DNA from 3 places in the Erwinia sorbitola genome. Region 2 is predicted to be linked to each of the others. Evidence: predicted binding sites of a transcription regulator. Region 2 holds the regulator's gene; each other region holds the start of a gene.
What was found. The regulator PurR, encoded in region 2, represses purine synthesis genes. The targets are predictions, from matches to a motif close to CANGCAAACGTTTGCNTG.

Region 1 (3,885 bases), 910 kb from region 2:
GCGCAGATATGCAGGAGAGCAGCAGCAGGTCACGCGCGCTCCAGCGGCGGAACAGTCGGCTACTGGCGGCAAATACCACGATCTCGGCCACCACCCCCAGCGACCACAAATAGCCGACGATGCTCGATGAGTAACCCGCTTCCTGCCAGTAGATCGCACTAAAACCGTAATAGGCGGCGTGTGCCCCCTGCATTAACGTTACGCACAGCAGGAAACGGCAGACGGCAGTTTCACTCAGCATCTGCTTCCACTGCGCCCATCCGCTGTGCGCGGTCTGTTTTTCCGTTCCCAATGGCATGACCGCCGGACGCAGCATCATACCGGCGATCATCGCTCCACAGCCAATGCAGAGCAGTATCAGGATGGCGTGATAGGAAAAATGCGTGACCATAACGCCAGTAAGAGCAGAGCTGATAACAAAGGCCAGCGATCCCCACAGCCGCACCGGACCGTAAGGCAGCGCAATTTGTCGCTGCCAGGTGGCGGCCAGAGAATCACTCAGCGGCACCAGCGGCGAGAAGAACAGGTTGAAACCGATCATGACCAGAAGCAGCCAGACCCACTGGGTGCCCGCCCAGAAGCCTAAAGCAAACAGCAGCGTCAGCAATGCCAGCAGGCGCAGTACGCTGATTAAACGGGAAGGATTGGTAACGCGTGAGGCAATTATCAGGCTACCGACGAAACGGGCAATCATGCCGCAGCCCAGCAGCAGGCCAATTTTTTCCGGTTGCAGGCCGCTGTCTTTTAGCCAGACGCCCCAGAACGGTAAGTAAACGCCATAGGCGAAAAAGTAGGTGAAGTAGCTCAGTCCAAGCCAGTACGTGGAGCGTATCGTCATTTTCCCTCCGATAATGTGGAGGCTAATGTACACCGCGGCACGGGATAAAAAAATAGCGGGACACTCTCGTGTTCCGCTATTTATCGATTACAGCGTTCAGTATATACCCTGAATAATTCAAGCTGCAGGACTAAAAGGCTTTAGCCTTTTTGAACAGCGCAATGCGCCCTGCTGCTCGAGGTATGACCGGGATATTATGCGTAGACCGGGAAGCGTGCGCAGATATCCAGCACCTGCTTCTTCACGCGCTCGCTGACGCCTTCATCGTTGATATTGTCGAGAATATCGCTGATCCAGCCTGCCAGTTCGCGCACTTCTGCTTCTTTAAAGCCGCGACGGGTCACAGCCGGGGAACCGATGCGGATACCAGAAGTCACAAACGGGCTCTTCGGATCGTTAGGTACGCTGTTTTTGTTAACGGTAATGTTGGCGCGGCCCAGGGCAGCATCAGCTTCTTTACCGGTCAGATTTTTGTCCACCAGATCCAGCAGGAACAGGTGGTTATGTGTGCCGCCAGAAACGACGTTGTAGCCGCGCTCCAGGAACACTTCTACCATCGCTTTAGCATTCTTAGCTACCTGCTGCTGGTAGGTTTTGAACTCTGGCTCCATCGCTTCTTTGAACGCAACAGCTTTACCCGCGATAACGTGCATCAGTGGGCCGCCCTGTCCACCAGGGAAAACAGCAGAGTTCAGCTTCTTGTACAGCTCTTCTGAGCCACCGTGGGCGAGGATCAGACCGCCGCGTGGGCCAGCCAGGGTTTTGTGCGTAGTGGAAGTCACAATATGCGCATGCGGTACCGGGTTAGGGTAAACATCCGCCGCAATCAGACCGGCAACGTGTGCCATATCCACGAACAGGTAAGCGCCAACGGTATCCGCGATTTCGCGCATTTTTGCCCAGTCGCACACGCCGGAGTAGGCAGAGAAGCCGCCGACAATCATTTTTGGCTGATGTTTTTTCGCCAGTTCGGCCAGCTCGTTGTAATCAATTTTACCGGTTTCGTCGATGCCATAAGGAATGACGTTATACAGTTTACCGGAAAGGTTAACCGGGGAACCGTGGGTCAGGTGGCCACCGTGAGCCAGGTTCATGCCCAGAATGGTATCGCCCGGCTGCAACAACGCAGTGTATACCGCGAAGTTAGCCTGGGAACCAGAGTGCGGCTGAACGTTGGCGTAATCAGCACCGAACAGTGCTTTTGCGCGGTCGATAGCCAGCTGTTCAACGATATCCACATACTCACAGCCACCGTAGTAGCGTTTGCCCGGATAACCTTCAGCGTACTTGTTGGTCAGCTGTGATCCCTGAGCCTGCATCACACGTGGGCTGGTGTAGTTCTCTGAAGCAATCAGCTCGATGTGCTCTTCCTGACGCACTTTCTCCTGCTCCATCGCCTGCCATAAATCGGCGTCGTAATCGGCAATGTTCATTTCACGCTTTAACATCTGCATCTCCTGACTCAACTGACTTTCAATAATGAATGCCCCCGTCGGGGGTGATGGCAACAGTTTAAACTGTTTTCGCACCTGTTGAATAGCTTCAAGACCGCCTTTTTACGCAAACGATTGGCTTCAGTTAGCGCTAGGGTTAGTTCCTGTTTATTGCAAGCCCCTGATACGGAATTATCCTCATCTGCCAGATGCTGTTTTTTCATATTGACCCTACCTGACGCAGGGGCAAATAACCACCCGCATGAAAGGTGTATTTACAGCACACTACGATGCATTATAAGATGCATTTGAAATACATGTTTATATTTCCTGTTAAGGAGTACGCTATGCTGGACAGCAAAACTATTGCCACCGTTAAGTCGACTATTCCCGCCGTTGCGGCATTAGGCCCACGTCTCACCTCGCATTTTTATCATCGGATGTTTAGTCACAATCCCGAGCTGAAAGATATCTTTAATATGAGTAACCAGAGCACGGGTAACCAGCCGGAAGCGCTGTTTAACGCTGTCTGCGCCTATGCCAGCAACCTCGATAATCTGGCCGCTCTCGGCCCTGCGGTAGAGAAAATTGCCCAAAAACACACCAGTTTTGCTATTCGCCCCGATCAGTATCCAATCGTAGGTAAGCATCTGTTGGCAAGTATTGATGAAATGCTGCAACCGGGCGAAGAAGTTATGCAGGCCTGGAGTAAGGCTTACGACGTGCTGGCGGGGATTTTTATTCAGCGCGAAGAGCAGATTTATGAAGAAGTGGAAGAAAAAACCGGCGGCTGGCGCGGTGGCAATCGTGAGTTTGTGATCAGCGAAGTTGTCCCGCAAAGCTCAGTCATCAAAAGCTTTATCCTGACCCCTGTCGATGGCAAACCGGTGGTGGATTATAAAGCCGGACAATATCTGGCGATATGGGTAAAAGATCCCAGCTTTAAGAACCAGGAGATTCGTCAATACTCATTGACGCGCACGCCAAATGGTCGCGATTACCGTATCGCAGTGCGTCATGAGGAAGGCGGCGTGATGTCGAGCTGGTTGCACCAGCAGCATGCTGGTAAACATATTCATCTGGCACCACCCGCAGGGGATTTCTTCCTGGATGTTACTCCGCAAACCCCTGTAACGCTGATTTCTGGCGGAGTAGGCCTGACGCCAGTGCTGGCGATGCTCGGTCAGCTGGCAAAAGATAAGCATCCGGCTGTCGTGCAGTGGTTACATGCCACTGAAAATGGCGCAACCCATGCTTTTGCAGCAGAAGTCGCCGCACTTGGCGCGAAGCTGCCGAATTTCTGGCAGCACGTCTGGTATAACCACCCACATCCGCAGGATGAAGGGAAATATGACCAGCGCGGGCTGATGAACTTACTGCCGCTGGAGTCTCGCGTCAGCGATCCGGCCATGCAATTTTATATTTGTGGCCCGGTGGCCTTTATGGCAGAAGAAGAAAAACGCCTGATTGAGCTGGGCGTGGCGAAAGAACGCATTCATTACGAAGTGTTTGGCCCGCATAAGGCGTTGTAAATAAAAACGGGCTGCCCGCACAACGCGATCAGCCCGTTTTCGTTTAGCAAATGAAGCGAAGAATCAGATCGCTTCTTCGTCT
Region 2 (3,885 bases):
ACAGCAGAATAGGGTTTTCAGCGATCTGGCGTTGAATTTTTTCAACAGTACTCATAAATGTCTTCCTCAATACGATACTTCATGTGTAGGCTAGGCGCAGCCTTGTTATTGTAGCGGCTCTGTCATGGTGATGAAAATGACATTTTCACATAGGGTATCTGGTGAAAATGCAGCCAATAGACAATACCAGGAAACAAAATAACATTTTCTTATCATGGCTGCTGCACCAGACAGGATTAAATTTGTTTTTATTGCTGAGTTAAACAGCTGATTGTGTTCAATATTCCATCATTTTCTTGATCTGTAATATTGAAACAAAAAAGACCTTACCCTTTGTTAAGAAGTTAGATTAGAATTGCCCTAACCTTCTGCCTTACAGCGGAAATCTCTTTTCTGACCGCGTTGCTGTGTCGTAGCAGCGCACAAACTGTTAATGGGAACGATGCGTTTACTTATCACGCTCTTCATACTGGCTTTCACCCAGCTATTTTTCAATATGGCGCACGCATCGCCACATGCCCCTATTAATGCAAATCAGCAGAAAGCTGATAGCAACAGTGCTCACGCAGACGATCGCCGTAAACGTCGCCCGGTCAAAACCACATCGACCAAAAAAGCGAAAGAACCTGTGGTTAAAAAAACCAAGGTTACCGCTAAAAAAGAACCCACTCGCGCCGCCACCAAAAAAGAGCCATCTAAAGCTGCGCGCCTCGTTCTGGCAAAAAAACTGAAAGATAAAGAGAAGAAAAAAACTGCCGTTGAACCGCCGCGCAAGTTAAAGGCAGAGAAACAGACGCTGAGTAAAAAACTCGCTGCTAATAAGAAAGCGGGTAAAAAGTTATATGGCCGTAAACGCGCGGGTAGCAAAACAGTCGAAAGTGACATGACTGAACCGGGCAGCGCCCCGCTGAAACTCAGTAAGGCTCACCGTGCGCGCTATCAGAAAGCCCGCGAAACCGCGATGAATAAGTTGATGGGGCAGCTTGGTAAGCCTTATCAATGGGGCGGCACCTCACCCAAAACCGGTTTCGATTGCAGTGGCCTGGTGTGGTACGCCTATAAAGACCTGGTTAAATTCAAGATCCCCCGCACTGCTAATGAAATGTATCACTTGCGCGATGCCGCTGCGATTAAGCGCGATGAGTTAGAGAAAGGCGACCTGGTGTTCTTCCGTATTAACGGACGCGGAACCGCTGACCATGTTGGCGTCTATCTTGGGGGCGGCAAATTTATCCAGTCACCGCGTACCGGGAAGGATATTCAGGTCAGCGCATTGAGCGAGGATTACTGGCAGGAACACTACATCGGCGCGCGCCGTATGATGACGCCTAAAACCATTCGCTGATGTAAAGCCATTGCCATTTAGATAAAGGTTATACGGGAAGAGAGTTACCCCTTCCCGTTAGGATTTAGTGCATTACAGCCGTAAAACTAAACGCAATAATCATCAGCAGTGAACCCACAACAGCAATAGCTGTCATTTTCATATCAGTGTTCATCCCCTCTCCTTAATAACCTTGTTATTTGTAAGCCAACATATTTTCCCACAGTTACCTGTAAAAATCTCGTTTTCTGCGCGCAGCCTTGTTAGAATTCGTCCTTTCCGTTGCGCAACAGACCCGGGAACTTTTTTTTAGCCAGTACTGCATGTCACTCTACGGACGATTCTACCCCTTCCAGCCCCTTTGAGACAGCACCTAAATTTATTCTGTTCGGGCAGGAATGGCTGTACCCAGGCAAACGTTTAACCAATTAGTTATCAAGATGTTATGATAACACCAGGAGTACGATTTTAATGGCAACAATTAAGGATGTGGCAAAGCGCGCAGGTGTTTCAACCACCACAGTGTCCCACGTTATTAATAAAACGCGCTTTGTAGCCGAAGAGACGCGCGAAGCGGTGTGGGCAGCAATTAAAGAGTTGCACTATTCCCCCAGCGCCGTGGCTCGCAGTCTTAAGGTCAACCACACCAAAACTATTGGTCTGCTGGCAACATCCAGTGAAGCCCCCTATTTTGCTGAGATTATTGAAGCGATTGAAAACCGCTGCTTTGCCAAAGGCTATACGCTGATTTTAGGCAACGCGCATAATGACCTGCAAAAGCAGCAGGCGTACCTGTCGATGATGGCGCAAAAGCGCGTTGATGGCCTGCTGGTTATGTGTTCAGAGTATCCCGATACGCTAATCTCCATGCTGGAAGATAATCGCAATATTCCAATGGTGGTTATGGACTGGGGCGAGTCGCGCGGTGATTTCACCGATAGCGTACAGGATAATGCCTTTGAAGGGGGCTATCTGGCTGGGCGTTATTTGATTGAGCGCGGGCACCGCGATATCGGTGCGATTCCGGGACAGCTTGAGCGTAATACCGGCGGCGGTCGCCATGCGGGATTCCTCAAAGCGCTGGCAGAAGCGGGGATCACCCTGCGCGATGAGTGGCTGGTGCAAGGTGACTTTGAACCCGAGTCAGGTTATCGCGCCATGCAACAGATTTTATCGCAAAAACAGCGCCCGACAGCCATTTTTTGCGGCGGCGATATTATGGCAATGGGGGCGATTTGCGCAGCAGATGAGATGGGGCTGCGCGTGCCGCAGGATATTTCGGTGATCGGTTATGATAACGTGCGCAACGCGCGTTACTTTACCCCTGCGCTGACGACCGTACACCAGCCAAAAGAGCGCCTGGGTGAAACTGCCTTTGATATGCTGCTCGATCGCATCACCAGCAAGCGCGAAGAGCCGCAGACCATTGAAGTTCATCCATCGCTGATTGAGCGCCGCTCCGTTGCCGATGGCCCGTACCGCGACTATCGTCGATAAGCTCTGTCCCCACCCGGCTACAGGCCGGGTTGTTCACTCAGCCATTCAGCGTTAAGCGTTTCCGTGTTCCCCAGATATTCAAGCAGCCAGTTTAATGCAGGCGATGCGCTTTGCTCTGACCAGCTGAGATAGCAGGGGCTGTCAGGAAACGCTGCTGTCAGCGTCAGTTCGCCGAGAACCCCCTGCTGCAACCACGGTTGCGCAAAATGCCCGGGCACCATCCCCACGCACAAACCGGCGCGCAGGCAGTCAAAAGCACTCTCCCAATCGGGCACCACCAGCCGCCGCTGGTTATCCAGCGTCCAGGTGGTGCGTTTTGGTAATGCGCGTGCGGTGTCCTCCAGTACCAGTGATGGCCACTCGCGGATCAGCGCCTCGCTTAACGGGCCATCCTGACTGAATAATGGATGTTCAGTTTGCACCACGCAACGCCAGTTGAGGCTTCCCATATCACGATAGGCAAAGCGCCCTTTGACCGGGATCGCCTGGGTTGCTCCGATCGCCACGTCCACGCGACCATCTGCCAGCGCATCCCACACCCCGTTAAAAACTTCTGGCATGATATGCAGTTCCATATCCGGAAAACGCCGATAAAAATCCACCACCAGCTGCCGGGTGCGGGCCGGGCGCACAATCCGGTCGACAGCAATATTGATTTGCCCGCGCCAGCCGTTAGCCACCTGCTGGCAGCGGATACGGGTGACGAGCATTTTTTTGATAACAGCCCGCCCTTCTTCAATAAAAACACGACCTGCCTCTGTCAGTACCACATCGCGATGACGACGTTCAAACAGGCTGATTGCCAGCCACTCTTCCATCTGACGCACGGTATAACTGATCGCCGAGGGTACGCGATGCAGCTCTGCCGCCGCAGAGGTAAAGCTGCCCGTTCTGGCGACAGCATCAATCACTTCCAGAGAATGTTCAGACCACATATTTTTGCCTTCAATATTTTTCACTGCAACCCGCTAATATTAACGTTTCACAGGTGACTCAGCACGAGATTAAACTCCACACGTAAAAAAATTGTCTGATAAGAGTTAATAAATATGCGTTCCAAAGGA
Region 3 (3,885 bases), 490 kb from region 2:
CAACGCCTGCAAATAGCTGCGCTCCATAAAGTGATCGACATCAATGACAAGGTTGCTAAGGAAGTAGACTTCCAGCGCCTCCTCCTCATTTTTTACATCAATCGCCAGCTTCTGAGGGTCGAGCGGTGAATCGATGGCGCGCTGCACCAGCTGCTCCCCCTGCGCCCCTAAACCGGACTGGCGAATATGTTCATCAATGGCCTTACGTTCTTCGCTGTCGATATGGCCATCACTCTTGGCGGCAAAGACCAGCGCCTCAATCAGCCGTTCAGCACGGCGATCCACCGGGGAGCTCTGCTGACCGAACTCTGGCTGATCCTGATGAGTTTCGCTCACCCGCTGTTTATATTTATTCCACAGCAGCGCACCCGCTGCGGCACCGCCGCCGATGATCACGGCATTTTTACCGTACTTCATCAGCAGATTACGCGAAGATTTGCTGGCAATCAGCAACCCTGCCAAGCCGCCAAGTGCGCCGGGGGCAAGCATTTTGCTTAATCCTTCGCCACCCGCTGAAGATTTACCTGCTTTGCCTAAAACCGTCTGAATCTGTTGCAGCCAGTTGCTCATTGTGAATCCTTCATTAGCGGAAAACTCCACAATAAAGCAGCCCGCGTCAGGAAACGTCAAAGGGTGAAAAGGCTGTAAAATTTCGCACAATCCATCATAACCAGCAAACAGATATCATCCGTTCAGTACGTGTTTATTTGTGAGATACGCAACTTGTCTCTACCCTCAAAGGGCAAACCACAGAGGAGGTAACACACCGATGGCATTTATAGACAACCCGTTATTTATTAATACCATCCTGCTTGGCGGCAGCAGCGAGGAGAAATTACATGCGGCCGCAGCGGCAGGTTTTAATCAGGTTGAGCTGTGGCAGCAGGATGTGGCTGAAGCGACGGGTGATGACGCAGCGCTGGCAGATCTCTGTCAGCAGCTTTCTCTGGGGCTGACGGATTACCAGGTGCTGCTGGATTTTGACGGTGCACCAGCGGATCTGCGCGCAGATAAACGCCGGGAGGCATTGCAGATGATGACAACGGCGCAACGTCTGGGGGCATCGACGCTGCTGGTACCCGCCTCTACCCATCCACAGTGCTGCGTTAACCGCATTGATGAGGATTTGGGGTGGCTGGTGAATGAGGCGGCAGATCGTGGTCTGCGTGTGGCCTATGAAGCAATGGCCTGGAGCACACATATTAATAACACAGCACAGGCATGGCAGCGCATACAGAAAATTGATGCCCCTAATCTTGGGCTGGTGGTGGATGCTTTCCATATTTTTGTGCGCCAGAGAACGCTGGCTGACCTCGCCGGTATTCCGGCAGAGAAGATTTTTTTGGTGCAGCTGTCAGATTTAGATTATCAGCCCGATGCCAGGCATCTTATCGATACCGCCCGTCATCACCGGCTCTTGCCCGGCGAGGGTAAATATCCCCTGAAGGATTTATTGCAGCATTTACAGCAGATAGATTATCGTGGCCCGCTGGGGCTGGAAGTGTTTAACGACCAGCGCCATGCTGCTAATCCCCTTATTACGGCAAAAGCAGCGATGGCGTCACTACGCGGGCTACTGTAAGACTGGTACAGATTATACTGCGCGCAACCTGGCCTCGGCAGACTCTTCGCTGTCATCAGCGGCACTGTGATTTTCCGGCAGCTTGCCGCTGCGCAGGATCTGTTGCAGAGCGTCTTTATTTTCTGCCATAAACATACCCAGAGCTTCACCCTGCTGTTCTTCAATTTCAAGCGGGCTGGCAATCAGCCAGTCAGCAAAAACTTCTGCCAGGTCGAGCATTTTGTCGTAAGCATCCGCTTCTTTTTTACTGGCAAATGTCATCTTTTCCTCACCTTTTCTGACGACAACGTATTTGATTTCAACAGCCATGGTTTTTGTCCTGTTTACCTGTATTTTTATACAGTGTATCAGCGTCGGTTTTTTGACTCAAGTGTAAAGTGCGGGATGATCACGCAAACGTTTTCGTTTATACTGCGCGCGTTTTTTCAATCCATTCAGGTAGAGATTATGACAACTCTTGGAACTGCGCTGCGACCTAATGCTACACGTGTCATGTTATTAGGATCGGGTGAACTGGGCAAAGAAGTAGCACTGGAATGCCAGCGTCTGGGTGTGGAAGTGATCGCCGTGGATCGCTATGCCGATGCCCCGGCAATGCACGTTGCCCACCGCAGCCATGTGATCAATATGCTGGATGGTGCAGCCCTTGCCGCTCTGGTTGCTCAGGAAAAACCTGACTTTGTGGTACCAGAAATTGAAGCTATCGCCACCGATATGCTGATTGAACTGGAAAAGCAGGGCCAGCACGTGGTGCCGACCGCGCGCGCCGCCAAACTGACTATGAACCGTGAAGGCATCCGCCGTCTGGCCGCTGAAGATCTGGCGCTGCCGACTTCCAGCTACCGCTTTGCCGACAGCCGCGACGCTTTCCTTGCCGCCGCTGATGAAATTGGATTCCCGTGCATCATTAAGCCGGTAATGAGCTCATCCGGCAAAGGACAGAGTTTTATTCGCGAAGCTTCACAGCTGGATGCCGCCTGGGAATATGCACAACAGGGTGGCCGTGCCGGTGCCGGTCGGGTGATCGTCGAAGGGGTGGTAAAATTTGATTTCGAAATCACTCTGCTGACCATCAGCGCTGTAGATGGTATTCATTTCTGTGCGCCTATCGGGCACCGTCAGGAAGATGGCGACTACCGGGAGTCATGGCAGCCGCAGCAGATGAGCGAGCTTGCCTTACAGCGTGCACAGGAGATAGCTGAGAAGGTGGTGAGCGCCCTCGGCGGTCGCGGGCTGTTTGGCGTTGAGCTGTTTGTCTGCGGCGATGAGGTGGTATTTAGTGAAGTGTCGCCACGCCCTCACGACACCGGCATGGTAACGCTGATCTCACAGGATCTTTCTGAATTTGCGCTGCATGTGCGCGCTTTTCTCGGCATGCCTGTTGGCGGCATCCGCCAGTATGGCCCGGCGGCATCAGCGGTGATCCTGCCGGAGCTGGAGAGCAGCAACGTGCAGTTTGCTAACCTTTCAGCGGCCGTTGGTGCAGGACTGCAACTACGTCTGTTCGGTAAGCCTGAGATCCAGGGTAAGCGCCGCCTTGGCGTGGCACTGGCTACGGGCAACAGCGTTGACGAGGCGGTAGAGCGAGCTATCAGCGCCGCAGCCAGCGTTAAAGTCAGCGGCTGAACACGGTCGATCCGGGGCGGTGTCTGCCGCCCCTTGTCATTTAGCGCGCCCCGGCCACCGCTTCCTGCGCCAGGCGGGTAATACGGTCATAGTCCCCCGCTTCCAGCGCATCAGCGGGTACCAGCCACGAGCCGCCAATACACAGCACGCTTTTCAGCGCCAGGTAGTCACGATAGTTGGCAGGTGAAATACCGCCGGTCGGGCAGAAACGCACCTGTGGGAATGGCCCGCCAATCGCCTGTAAGGCTTTGACACCGCCATTAGCTTCAGCCGGGAAAAATTTAAACTCACGCAAGCCGTAATCAAGACCGGTCATCAATTCTGACACGGTGCTGATACCGGGGATCAGCGGTACAGAACCATCCACCGCCGCTCTCAGCAGAGGTTCAGTCAGGCCTGGGCTGATAATAAACTGCGCACCGGCATCGGTGACTTCTTTTAACTGCTGCGGATTCAGTACGGTGCCGGCACCGACAATCGCTTCAGGAACTTCTCTTACCATTGCTTTTAATGCATCCAGCGCACATGGCGTGCGTAGGGTCACTTCCAGCACGCGCACACCGCCTGCTACCAGCGCTTTGGCCATGGGTACGGCATGCTCCAGCTTATTCACCACGATAACCGGCACAACCGGGCCGGTTTTCAGAATCTGTTCAGCGCTTGTTTTCCAGTTACTC

Region 1: the regulator PurR is predicted to act here: its motif matches at 2,396-2,413, upstream of glyA (serine hydroxymethyltransferase).
Region 3: the regulator PurR is predicted to act here: its motif matches at 1,972-1,989, upstream of purT (formate-dependent phosphoribosylglycinamide formyltransferase).

The regions. Positions count from the first base shown of each region.
Region 1 is NZ_CP046509.1:1,142,291-1,146,175, reverse strand. Features, by position in the region: gene GN242_RS05150 (3-phenylpropionate MFS transporter) at 1-838, opposite strand, end outside; gene glyA (serine hydroxymethyltransferase) at 1,033-2,286, opposite strand; gene hmpA (NO-inducible flavohemoprotein) at 2,619-3,803, shown strand; gene glnB (nitrogen regulatory protein P-II) at 3,867-3,885, opposite strand, start outside.
Region 2 is NZ_CP046509.1:2,056,786-2,060,670, reverse strand. Features, by position in the region: gene GN242_RS09235 (Grx4 family monothiol glutaredoxin) at 1-55, opposite strand, end outside; gene GN242_RS09230 (C40 family peptidase) at 443-1,345, shown strand; gene cydH (cytochrome bd-I oxidase subunit CydH) at 1,410-1,499, opposite strand; gene purR (HTH-type transcriptional repressor PurR) at 1,796-2,821, shown strand; gene punR (DNA-binding transcriptional activator PunR) at 2,839-3,756, opposite strand; gene punC (purine nucleoside transporter PunC) at 3,871-3,885, shown strand, end outside.
Region 3 is NZ_CP046509.1:2,543,026-2,546,910, forward strand. Features, by position in the region: gene GN242_RS11370 (tellurite resistance TerB family protein) at 1-570, opposite strand, end outside; gene GN242_RS11375 (sugar phosphate isomerase/epimerase family protein) at 770-1,582, shown strand; gene GN242_RS11380 (YebG family protein) at 1,595-1,891, opposite strand; gene purT (formate-dependent phosphoribosylglycinamide formyltransferase) at 2,030-3,208, shown strand; gene GN242_RS11390 (bifunctional 4-hydroxy-2-oxoglutarate aldolase/2-dehydro-3-deoxy-phosphogluconate aldolase) at 3,249-3,885, opposite strand, start outside.